DNA from 2 places in the Microaerobacter geothermalis genome. Region 2 is predicted to be linked to the other one. Evidence: predicted binding sites of a transcription regulator. Region 2 holds the regulator's gene; the other holds the start of a gene.

Region 1 (8,419 bases), on a different contig from region 2:
GGCTGGATATTGCTTCTCCAAAAGGGGTAGTACGAACTTGCCGTGAAATCGGGATTCTAAATGATGAAGAAACCATTAAGGCTTTAAAAATGATAGATGATAGAAATCTTACAGTTCATACGTATAATGAATCTCTTGCTAAAGAGATACTGAAACGTTTGCCAAATCATATGAGCTTAATGAAAAATTGGCTTAAAGAAGTGAACACGAGAATCAGTAACGATTAGGAGGAAATCGGACATGCTCATACAAACCTCCATGTTTGGGGAAATGACGATTGAGGAAAATGATATTATCCTTTTTCCCGAAGGGATCCCAGGTTTTTTGGAAGAAAAGCAGTTTGTGATCATTCCCATTTCTGAAGAGAGCCCTTTTTTGGTATTACAGTCTATAACCAGCAAGGAAGTCACTTTTGTGATGATCAACCCCTTTCTTTTTTATCCGAATTATGATATTACCCTGCCGGAATCTGCAGTAAGTCTGTTAAGGCTTAAGAAACCCGAAGAGGCCCTTGTTTACTCGATTGTTGTTGTAAAACAGCCCCTAAACCAATCCACGGTTAATCTTCAGGCACCCATTATCATTCATCCGTCTGAAAAATTGGGAAAACAAGTGGTGCTTAATGATCCCCGTTATCAGGTAAAAACTCCGCTTATCCTGCCCCAGCGCAAAGTTTCCAATGGATAGGGGGAAAAACGATGCTTGTATTGACCAGAAAAAGCAAAGAATCCATTATGATTGGAAGTGACATTGAGGTTACGATTCTTTCAATAGAAGGAGATCAGGTGAAGCTGGGGATATCCGCTCCTAAGGAGATTGATATTCATCGAAAGGAAATTTATCTCACGATCCAAAATGAGAATCAATTAGCCTTAACACAGTTATCTAAGCAGCAATTGAATCAAATATTGTCCCATTTGAATGACGCGGGAGAAAGAAATGAAGAAAGGTGAGCAAAAAGTTCATCTTTTTTTATTTTCCTATTAAAGGTTATAAAAAAAATGACGATACAATACATGTGAGGCTTTTTCTCTTTAAGGGCGCGCGACTTAAAAGAGAGAGGTTTCCAATATCCACAAGGATGTGGGCAAAAAATTCAAGGAGGAATGAAAATGAGAATTAACAACAACATCATGGCTATGAACACCTATCGGCAATTGACAAACAACACATTTAACACTTCCAAGTCATTGGAAAAATTGTCTTCTGGTCTCCGTATCAACCGTGCTGGGGACGATGCAGCGGGACTAGCCATCTCCGAAAAAATGCGAGGTCAGATTCGGGGGTTAGAGCAAGCAAATCGAAATGCTCAGGATGGTATTTCACTAATTCAAACAGCTGAAGGCGCATTAAATGAAACACAAGCTATTTTACAACGTATGCGAGAATTAGCCGTTCAAGCGGCAAACGATACAAATACAGCTGATGATCGGGCTGAAATACAAAAAGAAATTGATCAGCTAACCCAGGAAATTGACCGAATTGGAAATGCCACTGAATTTAACACTAAAAAATTGTTAAATGGTAGTGCAACGGTTAGTGCTAATATTAGTGACTCAGATGGTACAGATTCTTCCGAATTAGTTATTGTAGGGGGTACCGGCGATACACAAGCTGGAGCATCAATTACAATTGATGATATTAATGCTGCAACGGCAGCTTCAGATGTCACTACAGCAACTTTTGCTAATGCATCAACCACTTTAAGTGGCCCATCTGTACTTACAATTAATGGAACTCAATTTAGTTTTGATAGTACTAACACGGTGCAGAATGTATTAGACACAATTAATAATGCCGGAATTGGAGTAACAGCTACGTTTACTGATGGTGCCGGAATTACAATTTCCTCCAATAACGTCGGTAGTGCAGCTTCATTTACAGTATCAACAGCGACTGGTGATTTTGTTGGTATAGGTTCTGCTACTGGAACAGATGCTTCTTTAACAGCTGGTTATACTGGTTTTACTCAATATACTGCTAAGGGCGATGTTATTACCATTCAGGATGGTAGTGCGAAAGGGTTGTCATTTAAGTTAGCAAGTGGTGGTGATTTAGATCCTACTAACGATACAACTATTACAGTAGCAAATAACGGCGGCTTGTTTATGCAAATAGGTGCTAATGAAGATCAAAATATGTATGTAAGTATTAGTGATATGCGTTCTGCTGCTCTTGGGGTTAGCGGAATAGATGTTTCTACTCAATCCAATGCGAATAGTGCGATTACTACAATTGATGATGCAATTAAAACAGTATCTAGTGAACGTTCTAAACTTGGTGCTTACCAAAACCGTTTGGAAAAGACAATTAATAACCTGAGTACTTCTGCTGAAAACTTAACTGCAGCTGAGTCTCGTATCCGTGATGCCGATCTGGCAAAAGAAATGATGGCATTTACCAAAAACAACATTTTACAGCAAGCTGCACAAGCCATGTTGGCTCAACTTCTTGTTGCATAACAAGAAAGGGCGTCTAATTTGGAAACAGATTAGATTATCACTGGGTGAATTGCTGGAACTTCCTAAAGCCTTGTCTACCACAACGCAGCTGGAAACGGCAAACGTGAGGGTTTGAGAATGATAAGGATGATACAATGGATAATCAGCAGCCAAGCTCCTGTCTCGAAAGAGTGGAGAAGGTTCAACGACTAGGACATACCACCTAAAGCAAGATGCTAATTGGTGATGAAGTCCGTAGGGTGGCAATAAACACCACTCGAAGTGCCCAGCCCCTAACAGATCATGCTGAGGGTGAAGATATAGTCTACACAATGACCGAAAGGCATTGAGGCATGGCAAGCCAATCAACAACCTCAGGGAATACTTCAGTTACTTCGATAAAAACCCAATTCATAACAAAATGGCCACAAGAGTTTCTCTTGTGGCTCAACTTTTTTTAAGGAAATCATTATTCTTAACAGACTTTCTCAAATCGGCAAACTTATAAACAATAGACCAATAAGTTCGGTTTAATTGATCTGCAATTTCTTGGTCAGTATAACCTTCCTTTTTCATGGTTGTCATCACCTTAATCTCTTTGTTAGTATACGGTCTTTTTCTGGTAGACGAACTCAATTGTAATTGGACTGTTTCACTAAAAGTAGAGTTAATTTTTTCTTGTTCCTTTTTAAGGCGGTATTTAAGATCATACTTATAGAGAAATTCAGGAATTTGAGATACATAGGGTTTTACAATGGATAAGAAATGTTCGACTTCTTGAACTTTATTTAATTTTAGTATGTAATGATTACCATGAGGATGTTTTGAAAGGACGAATTTCGTTTTGAATGTCTCGTTAAGATGATTCGCGAGCATTTCATTTTCTCCCTTGCTGAAGTTTAAAGTATACAGGACAATAGTGGGATGAACATAAATGATATTTTGGCGATTTTTTGGTCTATGACTAAGTATGAGGCTTCCGTCATCCATATAAAGTGTGGCCAGGAAAATGGGATGAGTCATTAATGGTAACAATTCTCTAGGCACAATTTTTAGATTGTCCTTATAAAATGAACGATATAGTTTTGAAAAATATGGATGGGAATATGATCGGAGATGATTGTAATGGGTAAAATGAAAACCAAGTGAGGATAAGATTTTCTGTTTCCACTTGCGATAGGGTAACTGATTGGGAGAAAAATGTTCTTTATAGCTGCAATGGCGGCTTCTTTTAGTTCCTTTTGTTAATCCTCCGTCACCCAATAGACTTCCAAAAATGATTTGCTCTTGAATAAAAGTGGGCTTCAATACTGGTATTTGCTTTAAATACCATTTTCGACGGCTAGAAACCAGATTTTTTTGTAATTCTTTTAAATAATGAGTATCTTTTTTGATTTTTAGTTGAGAAGCTATCTTTCGAACCTGATGAATGGAGAGCCCCAATTTTTTCGCAATTATTTCTGTTGGTGTATTAGGAAAATGGTCCCGAATATATTTTTTAATTTCATTTTTTGTCATAATTCTTTTCACCTCAAAAAGATTACAGAACAAACGTTCTAACAAAAAACTAACATATTTTTATTTAAAAGTCCATAGCAAATGGTCGATTAATCTCTTAACATTAACCTCATTTATGCCGATACCCATATATATAGTTTCTTTAGGAGGGCGGTATGATGGATATCCCAAAGATTAATTCTTCATCCTCTGGTATTAAAATTGAACCGATAGATACGGAGGTTCAAATCAAAGGCGATATTAATCACAACCCTTCAACATCTAATCAAGTTGAGGATGAAGCTCAATATGCCAAAGTTTCTTTAAGCAAAACGGATGCTCAAAAAGTAGTGGATGGATTAAACAAAGTACTAGAAGCATCTTCTCAAACCCATCTTAAGTTTCAACTTCACGAGAAACTAAATGAATACTATGTGACCATCGTGGATGACCGAACTAATCAAGTAATCCGGGAAATTCCGCCCAAAAAGCTATTGGATATCGTGGCCAATATCCAGGAGGCCTTGGGGCTTTTAGTAGATAAAAAGATTTAGGAGGTGACGTGAATGATCAATGACCTTCGCTTTTCCGGACTCGCTTCGGGAATTGATACTGAGTCAATCGTACAGAAATTAATGAATGCTGAACGAATCCCCTTGGATAAAATGGAGCAGAAAAAACAAACCCTGGAGTGGCAGCGTGATGCGTATCGGGAAATGAATACATCCCTCTTGGAATTGAGAAACATGGCCTTTGATATGAAACTTCAATCCACTTACCTGAGTAAATCGGCAAGCTCCTCAAATGAGACGATTGTAAAAGCCACAGCCAGCTCCAGTGCAGTGGACGGGGTTCATACCGTTGAGGTACAAAAGATAGCAAGGGGGGTTTCGGCAACCAGTACGGCTGCCCTTGGATCTAATCTAGATGCAAACGGAAATATAGATACTTCCTCATTAAGCAATCAATTTGGCATCACAGGCACCGTAGCGTTTACCCTGAACGGTGTTGCGTTTTCCTATGACACATCCACAAAAACGATCTATGATGTTGTGAATGATATAAACAATTATAAGGATGCCAATGGAAATGGATTGGGCGTAAAAGTGTCTTATGACAAAAATTTGGACCGCTTTTTTCTAAACTCAACCGGAACGGGTTCATCAGCGCAAATCAATCTTCAAGATACAACGGGAACATTATTTGGAACCACATTAAAGATTGATTTTACCGCTGATTCTGATGGAGACCCTAGCAAACTTACACTAACTGGACAAGATGCTCAAATCGTATATAATGGGGCAAGCTTCACGATGTCAACCAATCAATTTACGATCAATGGAATTAATTTTGATCTGCAAAGTGAAGCTCCTGGAACAACGGTTAACTTAAATGTTTCAAGCAATACGGAACAGGTTTTTGACAAAATCGTTGAATTTATTGGGAAATATAATGAAGTGATCGACAAAATCAATACCAAGCTTTCTGAAGAGAAATATCGGGACTATCCTCCTTTAACGGAAAAGCAAAAGGAAGAGATGTCCGAAAAACAAATTGAGCTATGGGAAGAAAAGGCCAAAAGCGGGTTATTACGAAGTGACACCATCCTTTCCAATGCCCTGGCTCAATTTAGAAATGATTTTGCCAACAGTGTAACGGGATTGCCATCAGACATGGACAGTATGTTTGACATTGGTTTTAAGACCGGTTCCTACGACCAGAAAGGGAAAATCATTATTGATGAAGATAAGCTGCGACAAGCATTGACTGATAATCCTGAGAAAGTGATGAATTTGTTTACCCAGACCCATGATACAGACCAAAGTCAGCGAGGAATAGCAGCCCGGCTTTATGAAAGTATAAAAGATGCGATGGACAAAATTACCGATAAGGCAGGCAGCAGCAACAGTTATTCTACCGTAGACCAAAGCGTTCTCGGAAAAGCATTGGATCGATTAGAGAATGATATGAATGAATTTGAAGACCGTTTAATTGAAATCGAAAACCGCTATTGGAGGCAGTTTACCGCCATGGAAAGGGCGATCAGTCAGTATAATTCCCAAGCAGGTTGGCTGATGCAGCAATTCGGTGGTGGAGCACAATCATAGATTTTCAAACTAAACATCCATGACCCTACGGGTCACAAATTGATATGAAAAGGTATTTTCATATCAAATCTTTGATGATCAATCCTTGGATATTTAGACGGAATTAAAGATTCATACGGACAGCCTTCGAGTTCGTGCTTTAGCGTTGAGGCTAAAGAACGGGAATTAGCCCTCAAACTGACTCCACCTTTGATATTCCCAGATGTTTTTGAGGGCTCCGTTCTTTAGACTTGAAGCGGACCTGAATCACTTCCTGACGAACTCGACTAGCGGACGTGGGAATCTTTAATTCCAGATCTATAGCAATATGGGTGAAAAAAATATATAAGGGAGTGGGAACATGGCTGTAAATAACCCTTACCAGACTTACCAAAACAATCAGGTCACTACATCAACTCCAGCTGAGCTGACGCTAATGTTATACAATGGGGCCATTCGTTTTATTAAGCAGACGAAATTGGCGATTGACGAAGGAAAAATGGATAAAGCCAATGAATACAATATTCGGGCTCAGGATATTATTACCGAATTGATGATCACCTTAAATATGGATTATGAGATCTCCCATCAACTATTGCCATTATATGACTACATGAAAAATCGGTTGATAGAAGCCAATCTTAAAAAGGACAAAGAAATTTTAACAGAAGTTGAAGGTTTTGTGGTTGAATTAAGGGATACCTGGTCCCAGGCGATGAAGCTGGCGAAACAGCAGGGATAAGGGATGGAAATGGATTTTTCAAGAGAAAAGCGGGTATTGCAGGATTACCAACAATTGCTGACCCTTACTCTACAATTAAAAGAAGCCGTTCGTCAGAACGATTATGATGTGTTGGAGAACCTTTTTTCAAGAAGAAAAGAGATGATGAATAAAATTGATCATCTGCAAAAGCAGATCAACCTGTCCCATTTATCTCACACTTTTCTCCATGAGAAGCAGTTGATATTAAAAAAGATCATGGCACATGATCAGCAGTTAAAAAAACTGCTGGAAGAGAAGAAAAACGAAGCGTCCAAACAACTTAAAAAGATTAAGCAAGGGAAGCAGCTGCCAAAGGCGTATGGGCCTGTTCCTTATCAAACGGACGGCATATTCTTTGATAAGAAAAAGTAAAACCTCTGACATCGCAGGTCGTGGGTCAGAGGTTGCTATTTTGTCATTGGTTGAGTCCAGAAAATATCCCAACTGGGGTTGACCATAAAAAATATGATGAAGCAGAAGGAATTTCTTTATTGTTATCGAAATAAATTTATAACACTAATATTCAAAATATTATTCATTATGCAATTTGAGGAAAAAGTCCTATAAAGGTGAAAAAAGACCTATGGTGCAGAAAGGAATTGAAACCCTTTTCATGTGGATAAAAAGGATCTATTTTTGTGGATAATGTGGATAAGTCTGTGCATAACCCAGCAAATCAACCTTTTTGTTGTGGATAATCTAGTGGATAATCCAGTAGATAGTCCCATTGATGAAGGAAAGTAAATAGTTTACCAATAAACGATTGATTTATTATGCATATCCTTGTATAATTTCACATGTGATGATCTTTGTCCAGTTTAAAGCTTTAAAATGATAGCATGTAGAAAGGTATGGATGGAACAGAAGGATTCATATGTACTACTTTATACGTATATCTAAAAAAGGGGGACTTTTAATGAGGAACAGTAAACTGATGGTGCTTTTTATTCTGCTTCTCGGATTGGCCGTGATCGCCATCGGATGCGGAACAGCGAAAGAGGAAGCAAAACCTGCTGAATCACAAAAAGCAGAAGGACAAGAGCAGCAGCCAGCCCAAGGGCCTGCAGCTGAAAAGAAAGTGTACAAGGTAGGAACAGATGCCGCTTATCCGCCATTTGAACTTCAAGGTCCAGATGGGAAGCCTGTGGGTTTTGACATGGACATCATTAAAGCGATTGCTGAAGTACAAGGTATCGAACTTGATATTCAGCATACCGGATGGGATGGATTATTCGAAGGAATTGATAAGGGTCGTGTAGATATCGGTATCTCTGCCATCACCATTACAGAGGATCGCAAGCAGACCTATGACTTCTCTGATCCCTATTTTGAAGCCTATCAATTGATCATGGTGCCAAAGGATTCTCCCGTAGAGAAATTGGCAGATTTGCAGGGGTTGAAAATAGGTGTTCAGGCCGCTACTACCGGTGCAATTGTTGTAGAAGAGGCGTTTGGAAAAACTTATGAAGGCCTTCAAGCCTATGATGATACGCCAGCAGCGGTAGAGGATTTGCTAACCGGACGTGTCAATGCCGTAGTAGCAGATAATGCGGTTATGCAGGATTATCTGAAAACGAAGCCAGGTGTAGCCGACAACTACAAGCTGATTAAGGATGACAGCTTTGAGACCG
Region 2 (8,419 bases):
ACTTCAGATACTTTCAATGAACTAGCAGTCTTGAAAGAACCAATGATCGACAATCATTCTATGATTGATAGGATTGTCTTTTTAGCCAAACAAATTCAACCTAAAGATTTGGAACCAATCGTGAAAATTATGGAAATCATTGTTAATCAATATCGAAAATAAAATTATGTTTTATCATCAGGATTAATTATTTTTATTGAGTCCAACTGACTTTTTAAACTTTGTCGCATTGTTTTTATGTAAAGTTCTCTTAGTTCTTTCTGTTCTTGTTTTTCTTTTTCAGTAAGACCTTCGGTTTTTGATTTTCTTGCCAGATGATTAATACGCTCAATATGCTCTTTCGTGATCATGTTGAAATCCTCCTACTTATCTACTCCCTTCACTTTACTGAAGTTTTCCTTTAATTTCAACCTCCTTTTCTCCTGTTATCATGTAACATATAGGCGACTTTCACTGTTTAAGCGGTCTTTTAGAACCTGGTGTCAGTTTTAAAAAAAAGAGTCCATATGGAATGTTTCCGAATGGACTCTTTTCATATTATAATTAACGTTCAAGTGTTAATTATTTTTTAAATACCAGGTTCAGCGGCCCGGGCTCCATAGCTGAAAATACCAGTTGGTGTTACAGGTCCATCAATTTTGGTTACAAAATCACCATTAGGTTTAAAAACCAGAACGGCATTTCCTTCCCAAAGAGCTACATATACGAATTTCCCATCTTGTGTATATTCAGGATGGACTGAACGTGTTTTCTGGGGATCAGTGCCTGCGATAGCTGCTGTGTCAATCTCTTTTACCACTTCAAGGGATTCTTTATCAATAACGAAAACCTTATTCCAGTTTGGAGCAAAAGCAATATCTACCCATACATAGTTTTGGGCTTCGCCTTTTCCTTCTATGCCGTTATAGGCGCGAATAAACAAAGATCCGCCGTTCTCTCCTTCTTTACCAAGACGAACTTGCTTGTATACCTCAAAGCCATTTTTTGTTTGTTTCCAGAAAGTTACTAAGTTTTCTCCAATCGCAGGTGTGGCGTAAAGAACTCCATTTTTCTTAGTGTGTATCACTGCACCTGGTCCAGGATGGGGTTTAATTCCGGCAGGTAATTGCGATACCAGTTTACCTTCCTTCATATCAACGATACCCATTAACCCGTTATCAGGTTTTGAAGGATCAAGTAGACTTGGCTTCGTATTATCGCCTTGTGATGCAATCATGAAATAGCGACCGCTATCATCCAAGAATCCATCATGCAGAATACGTCCTACCCTTGGAACATCAACCACAATTGGGAACCCTTTTTCTGCCCCTTCTTTAGATACATCAATCCCCCACACGCGTCCCGCTTCTTTTAATGCAACAACAAACATCTGTTTTCCATCGATGACTGTATCAAGAATTGCCGCAGCACGGCTTTGACTTCCATTCACTCCAACGATTTGTCCATCCGGATCTATACCGTAGGTTGGAAGATATTTAAGCGGGTTTAGATACTTATCAAGTATCATTACGGAGCTTGGCAGATAGTTGCTTATTGCGATGTATTCACCATCGGCGGATACAGCAGTTCCACGAGAATCTAGACCTACACGTACTTTTCTTACGGTTTTAAACGAATACATATCAACTTTAAAGAGCCAACCGTCGCGACCGATTCCATACATATAGCGTCCTTCAGGAGTATCTGCCGGACCAAACTGAATGGTATGTGTACGGTAGGAGCCATCAATCTTTCCAAGAAGCTTATGGTTTTTACCGTCCATTACTGCGTATTTACGGGTTTCACGCTCCATGGCAACCATTAAGTCACCAATTTCAATTTCATTAGGATCCCAGGCGGTTGGTTGTGCTGGTAAGGTTTTTTCATCATTTATAACCTCTAATGAAGCCTTGGCATCTTCTAATGACCAAGTTTGAGCCTCTAATGCAACTGGAGTTTTTAGGTATTCTATCAGTTCCCTAATGGTTGCATCGTCAGAACGGTCCTTTGAAACGGTGTTAAAGGCAGGCATTGGCGTTCCAGGACGTCCTTCTTTTATCACTTTGAAAATATCTTCCTCTTTCATGCCGGAGAAAAGACGCTCAGGCAAAAGGTTTGGCCCGAGGGCCCCAAGTCGGGTTTGTCCATGGCAGCCACCGCAGCTGTCCACATATAGTTTTTCGATATCAGTTCTTTGAACAACCCCTTTTGCTTGTTCACCAGCAACTGGTTCAGACGGCTTGTTAACAGGTTGTTCTGTTGGCTGGGCCTGTTCTTTAGCTGGTTCCGAAGCTTTATCAGATGGAGCAGTGGTCTCAGAAGAACAGGCTGTTAAAATAACGATGAGAGAAAGAAGAAATGCGAATAGTAGACCTCTTTTAAGCATGTAAAAACCTCCTTTTAATCATTTTTTAATCAACTAAACTTACATGACCCGAAGGGTCAAACTGATATGAAAAATATATTTTCATATCAAATAATAGAAAAAGTGCTGGTAAACTTTTACGATCCCCCCTTTATTTTTCCAATCATGTGTAGAAAGTGTGGAGAACCCTTCAACATGGATGCTAGCATGATATGTAACTCTTCAGTGTGATTTATATCACAGAACTAAATTTTAAACAGAAAAAATAAAACCTTGTCACAAAATTGACAAGGTTTTATTTTTGCCTTATGAAATTTCTGGAATCACCAACTGTTGACCCGGATAAATAAGATGATCTTTTAATCCGTTTGTTTTCTTTATGTAATATATCATTTTATATAGATCCACTCCCTTTTTATTCACTTGACTGGCAATTGACCAAAGGGTGTCTCCTTTTTTTACCGTTACGATCAATTGATGAGGTGGTTTTATATGATCAGAGACAGAATTTCCTTCATTTTCAACATAAGCAAAAACATAAGAATAGACACTTCCTAATCCTATGATTAAAACTAGTAAAACAAAAAATATTCCTTTGGACATGTTAATCCCCCCTTAACAATTCCGAAAACAATTCCGAACATTGGTTCTTAAGTCCAATTATATAAGGGAACAAATGTTTTTGCAACTATTTTTCGAACTCATGTTTGAACGATATCACGTTCTGTGTTATGATGAATATAAAGAGTAAATTTAGTATAAGAGGTGATATAATGACGGATTTATCCAATCGACAAAAAGCAATTTTAAATTTTATCAAATCTGAAGTTCGTGAAAAAGGTTATCCCCCATCAGTTCGCGAGATCGGTGAAGCGGTTGGATTAGCTTCCAGTTCAACGGTTCATGGACATCTGGCTCGCTTAGAAAAAAAGGGATATATTAGGCGGGATCCAACCAAACCAAGGGCGATTGAAGTACTCGATCAGGATGACTACGCACCGCATTTAAAAACTGCTTTTACATACGTTCCAGTTGTTGGAAAAGTTACGGCAGGAGAACCCATTACCGCCATAGAAAATGTTGATGAGTACTTTCCTCTCCCCGCCCCGATTGTCGGTGATCAAGAGGTTTTTATGTTAACTGTACAGGGGGACAGTATGATTGAAGCCGGGATATTAGATGGTGATTTTGTCATTGTTAAAAAGCAACAAAGTGCTTCTAACGGGGATATTGTTGTTGCTATGACCGAAGAGGGTGATGCTACGGTAAAGAGGTTTTATAGAGAAAATAATCGCATTCGACTTCAGCCTGAAAACTCGTCTCTTGAGCCTATAATAGTAACAAATGTAGCCATTTTAGGTAAAGTAATTGGGGTATTTAGAACAATTCATTAGTCGCTAAATGTTATGAATTTATAATCTTTCAGAAACCAGCTGATCATGACAAGCTGTATGAATATTTTGGTTCCATTATAAAAGCACCTATCCCTTTAGGAGATAGGTGCTGAACTTTTATGATCAAAAAATTAACGTTTGATATGAAAATACATTTTCATATCAATTTGTAACCCTTCGGGGCATGTAAGTTTAATACAATGAAATATATTGATCTCTTTCCCAATTATGAACTTGGGTACGGAACATATCCCACTCAATTTCCTTTGCTTGAACAAAGTGTTCTAAAGCATGGCCCCCTAGTGCATCACAAATGACCTTATCGGCGAGCAAGCAGTCAATTGCTTCTTTTAATGTGCTTGGGAGGCTTTCGATACCCGCTTCTTTTCTTTCCTGCTCATTCATGATGTAGATATTACGATCAGTTGCAGGCGGCAATTGAAGTTTGTTCTTGATTCCATCCAGACCAGCTTTTAACATAACTGCAAGGGCTAAATACGGGTTAGCAGCAGGGTCAGGGTTTCTTACTTCAATTCTAGTGCTTAATCCTCTTGAAGCAGGAATACGTACTAATGGACTTCTGTTTTTTGCTGACCAGGCCACATAACATGGAGCCTCATAACCAGGAACCAAACGTTTGTAGGAGTTTACGAGCGGATTGGTAATAGCCGCAAAACCGCGTGCATGTTTTAAAATTCCCGCCAAATAATAACGGGCGGTTTCGCTTAATCCTAAACTGTCGGTTTCATCATAGAAAGCATTTCCATCCTTCGTAAATAAGGATTGATGGGTATGCATTCCAGAGCCGTTAATTCCAAAAACGGGTTTGGGCATGAATGTAGCATGTAAGCCATGCTTGCGGGCAATGGTCTTAACCACCAGTTTGAATGTTTGGATATAATCGGCAGCTTGTACGGCATCGGCGTATTTAAAATCTATTTCATGCTGTCCAGGTGCAACCTCATGATGGGATGCCTCCACTTCGAAACCCATTTGATCAAGAACCATCACAATGTCTCGGCGACAGTTCTCACCGAGGTCAACAGGAGCAAAATCAAAGTATCCGCCTTGGTCGTTTAATTCCAACGTCGGTTCTCCTTTTTCATTTGTCTTAAAGAGGAAGAATTCAGGTTCAGGACCAACATTCATTGCAGTAAACCCGAGCTCTTTTGCTTCTGCCAAAACTCTCTTTAGAATTCCTCTTGGGTCTCCTGGGAAAGGTGTTCCATCCGGCATATAAACGTCACAAATTAAACGGGCAACTTTACCTTCTTCAGATCCCCATGGAAAAACAACCCAGGTATTATAATCTGGATAAAGATACATATCGGATTCTTCGATACGTACGAATCCCTCGATAGAGGAACCGTCAAACATCATTTTGTTGTCAAGGGCTTTTTCCAATTGACTTCTTGGAATCTCAACATTCTTGGTAACCCCCAATAAATCTGTAAACATTAATCGAATAAAGCGAACTTCTTCTTCATCAGCCATTTTTAAGATATCTTCCCTGGTATAGTTTCTTCCTGGCACTACAGCACTCTCCTTCCACTTTTCCTTTTAAAAATTTATCTCATATGCAGCCATGGCATGTGAGTTTAATAAGACTAATTTTAGTGAAAAAATCTTGAAAGTTCTCCTTGGATCAAAGATGGGGATGTCCCGGGCCTGTTATGCAGAATTTGGTGCTTTAACATTTGTAATAGTTCGCTTTCGGATAGTTCTTTCCGCTTGCTTTCTGATTTTTTGTCCATCACTGTCAATGGTTCGTTTTGATCTTTATCCTTCGACTGCATCAGCTGCTTTATTCCGGCAATGTTAATTCCCTTCTCAATTAACGATTTAATTTCCAAGAGTCGATCTACATCATTAAAAGAAAATAAACGTTGATTTCCTTTTGTTCGTGCAGGATGAATTAATTCATTTTCTTCGTAATAACGAATCTGTCTTGCTGTTAATTCAGTCAGCTGCATCACAATGCCAATAGGGAAAAGCGCCATGTTTCTACGAATTTGATCGCTCATTTTATCACCTCCAGGCATTCATACCACTATTTTAACTTTCGTAATATTCATTGTCAACGTATGTAATAATAAATTACATTATTTAATCTTTTTTTCTGAAATAATCAATTTTTTTTCCAACATATAATCTAATGCAGTTAATATGCCTATTTTTACATGTGAATAAGTAAGTCCTCCCTGAATAAATCCCAGGTACGGGGGCCTTAATGGTCCGTCAGCGGTCAATTCAATGCTAGCCCCTTGAATAAATGTTCCGGCAGCCATAATGACAGGATCATGATACCCCGGCATAGGGTTGGGCTCAGGAAGAACATTGGAATCAACAGGAGATGCTTTTTGTATCCCTTGACAAAAGGTAATTAAATTTTCCGGTGTATGGAATTGAATTGACTGAATCAGATCTGTTCGCGGTTCATTCCATTTTGGTGATGTAGAAAACCCCAATTCCTCAAGAAGAGCTGATGAAAAAATAGCACCCTTCAATGCTTGTCCAACCACGTGTGGAGCAAGAAAGAAACCTTGAAACATGTCAAGGAGTGTATTTAATGTAGCTCCTCCTTCTGCCCCTATCCCCGGTGCAGCTAAGCGGTAAGAGGCCAATTTAACCAAGTCCCTTTTCCCAACGACATACCCACCAGTTTTGGCTAAACCTCCTCCAGGATTTTTGATCAGAGAACCAGCCATAATATCAACACCTACTTCTGTCGGCTCTCTTTCTTCAGTAAACTCCCCGTAACAGTTATCGGTGAATACGATAAGATCCGATTTGACTTTCTTAACAAAACGAACCATTTCCCCAATTTCTTTAACACAGAAAGAGGGACGATTGTCATATCCCCTAGAGCGCTGAATTCCGATCATCTTTGTTTTAGAAGAAATGGATTTTGACACATTCTCCCAATCGATGTTACCTTCTGAAGTTAATGGGATGGCCTTATACGAAATTCCCCATTCTTTTAACGAACCTTGTCCCTCCCCTCTTTCTCCTATCACTTCCTCCAAAGTGTCATAAGGTTTTCCTGTAATATAAATTAGCTCATCTCCAGGCCTTAAGATCCCAAATAAACAGATGGTAATTGCATGGGTTCCTGAAATGATTTGAGGTCTAACAAGTGCTGATTCTCCCCCAAATACATCGGCATAAACAGATTCAAGTGCAAAACGGCCGGGATCATCATAGCCATAGCCTGTCGATGAAGTAAAGTGAAATTCATTTATTTTATGTTTCTGGAAGGTCTTAAGTACCTTCAGTTGGTTGAAATCCACTAATTGATCTACTTCATTCAAACGTTTTTTAATTTTTTCTTCCACTTTTTTTACGATAGGTTCAAGAAGTGCTCCATGTTGGTAAAACCTAAACATTTTTGCTCTCCAATCTACATAAATTTTATTATGTTAACTATAACAAATTCTGGTCATCTATTATACATTTCCTGATCAATATATTACCTGATCGGAGCAATTTTAAAAAGCTTCATTATGAATAATACGAAATACGGGAACGCTTTTCTGTAAAAGGCATCTTCAATTTCAAGAGAGATTTTTTTACCCCGATCTCTTACATATCAGGATTAATGTCCTGGGGAGTGATCATCATGAGATCTTCCCTGCTTTGGTTTTTTTCCCGAATTAAACGGACAGCTTGGTTTCGAATCGATTTCTCTATTATATTTCGCACAAACCTTGCATTACTGAAATGATGGTAAGAATCATCTATTTCTTTTTGGATCTGTTTTTTTAACATAAACTTTGCTTTCGGTGATAATTTATAGTCCCGCTCATGAAGGATCAAATCTGCAATATCTATTAGCTCATCCACTTTGTAATCCGGAAATGAAATTTGAATTGGGAAACGGGATGGCAATCCAGGATTGGATTGCAGGAATTGATTCATTTCATAGGAATAACCTGCCAAAATCAAAACAAAATCATTTTTGTGGTCCTCCATCGCCTTGACTAAAGTATCGATGGCCTCCCGCCCAAAATCTTTCTCTCCGCCTCTTGCGAGTGAATACGCCTCATCAATGAATAAAATCCCACCAAGTGCTTTCTTTACAAGTTCTCTGGTTTTTAACGCCGTGTGTCCTATATATTCGCCAACCAAATCAGCCCGCTCCACTTCTATCAAATGTCCTTTGCTAAGAACATTCATTTCCTTTAATAACTTTGCCATGATTCGAGCCACTGTTGTTTTTCCTGTACCCGGATTTCCTTTAAAGATCATATGCAATACTTGTGATTCACATTTTAGTCCGATACGCTGCCTGCAATGATTGATAAATAAAAGGGCATAGATTTCATAAATCAGCTTCTTTACTTTTTTTAACCCGATTAATTGATCCAGTTCTTTAATGGCGTGATGCAATGTGTCTTTCGTTGGATACTGTGTGTCTTTTTTTTCTAAATTGTTGATCTTTATTAATTCGGCCAAGGAATCACTTTGGGGCCTTTCGTGGTGAAGTACCACCTGAATTTGACGAGGCGTAGAGGTGGTCAATACTCGCCTGTTACCCATAATATATCACCTCGTTTTATTTGGTCGTGAGATAGTATACGTATGAGCCCAGAAAGAGGTGAAAAAAATATTTCCCCAATTATTCCAGTATCGAAAGCATTTTATTTGAACATCATAAATAAGGTAAATAAAGTAAATTGGG

What was found. The regulator LexA, encoded in region 2, represses DNA repair genes until DNA is damaged. The targets are predictions, from matches to a motif close to CGAACATATGTTCG.
Region 1: the regulator LexA is predicted to act here: its motif matches at 3,986-3,999, upstream of L1765_RS05360 (DNA endonuclease).

The regions. Positions count from the first base shown of each region.
Region 1 covers NZ_JAKIHL010000007.1:36,274-44,692, forward strand. The annotation lists gene L1765_RS05340 (HI0074 family nucleotidyltransferase substrate-binding subunit) at 1-227, shown strand, start outside; gene fliW (flagellar assembly protein FliW) at 241-687, shown strand; gene csrA (carbon storage regulator CsrA) at 699-953, shown strand; gene L1765_RS05355 (flagellin N-terminal helical domain-containing protein) at 1,113-2,462, shown strand; gene L1765_RS05360 (DNA endonuclease) at 2,889-3,959, opposite strand; gene flaG (flagellar protein FlaG) at 4,118-4,492, shown strand; gene L1765_RS05370 (flagellar hook-associated protein 2) at 4,505-6,046, shown strand; gene fliS (flagellar export chaperone FliS) at 6,387-6,767, shown strand; gene L1765_RS05380 (flagellar protein FliT) at 6,771-7,160, shown strand; gene L1765_RS05385 (basic amino acid ABC transporter substrate-binding protein) at 7,705-8,419, shown strand, end outside.
Region 2 covers NZ_JAKIHL010000004.1:38,210-46,628, forward strand. The annotation lists gene L1765_RS03775 (hypothetical protein) at 1-162, shown strand, start outside; gene L1765_RS03780 (DUF896 domain-containing protein) at 165-350, opposite strand; gene L1765_RS03785 (nitrite reductase) at 569-2,365, opposite strand; gene L1765_RS03790 (LysM peptidoglycan-binding domain-containing protein) at 2,651-2,947, opposite strand; gene lexA (transcriptional repressor LexA) at 3,118-3,738, shown strand; gene glnA (type I glutamate--ammonia ligase) at 3,931-5,271, opposite strand; gene L1765_RS03805 (MerR family transcriptional regulator) at 5,352-5,762, opposite strand; gene L1765_RS03810 (methionine gamma-lyase family protein) at 5,841-7,124, opposite strand; gene spoVK (stage V sporulation protein K) at 7,321-8,277, opposite strand.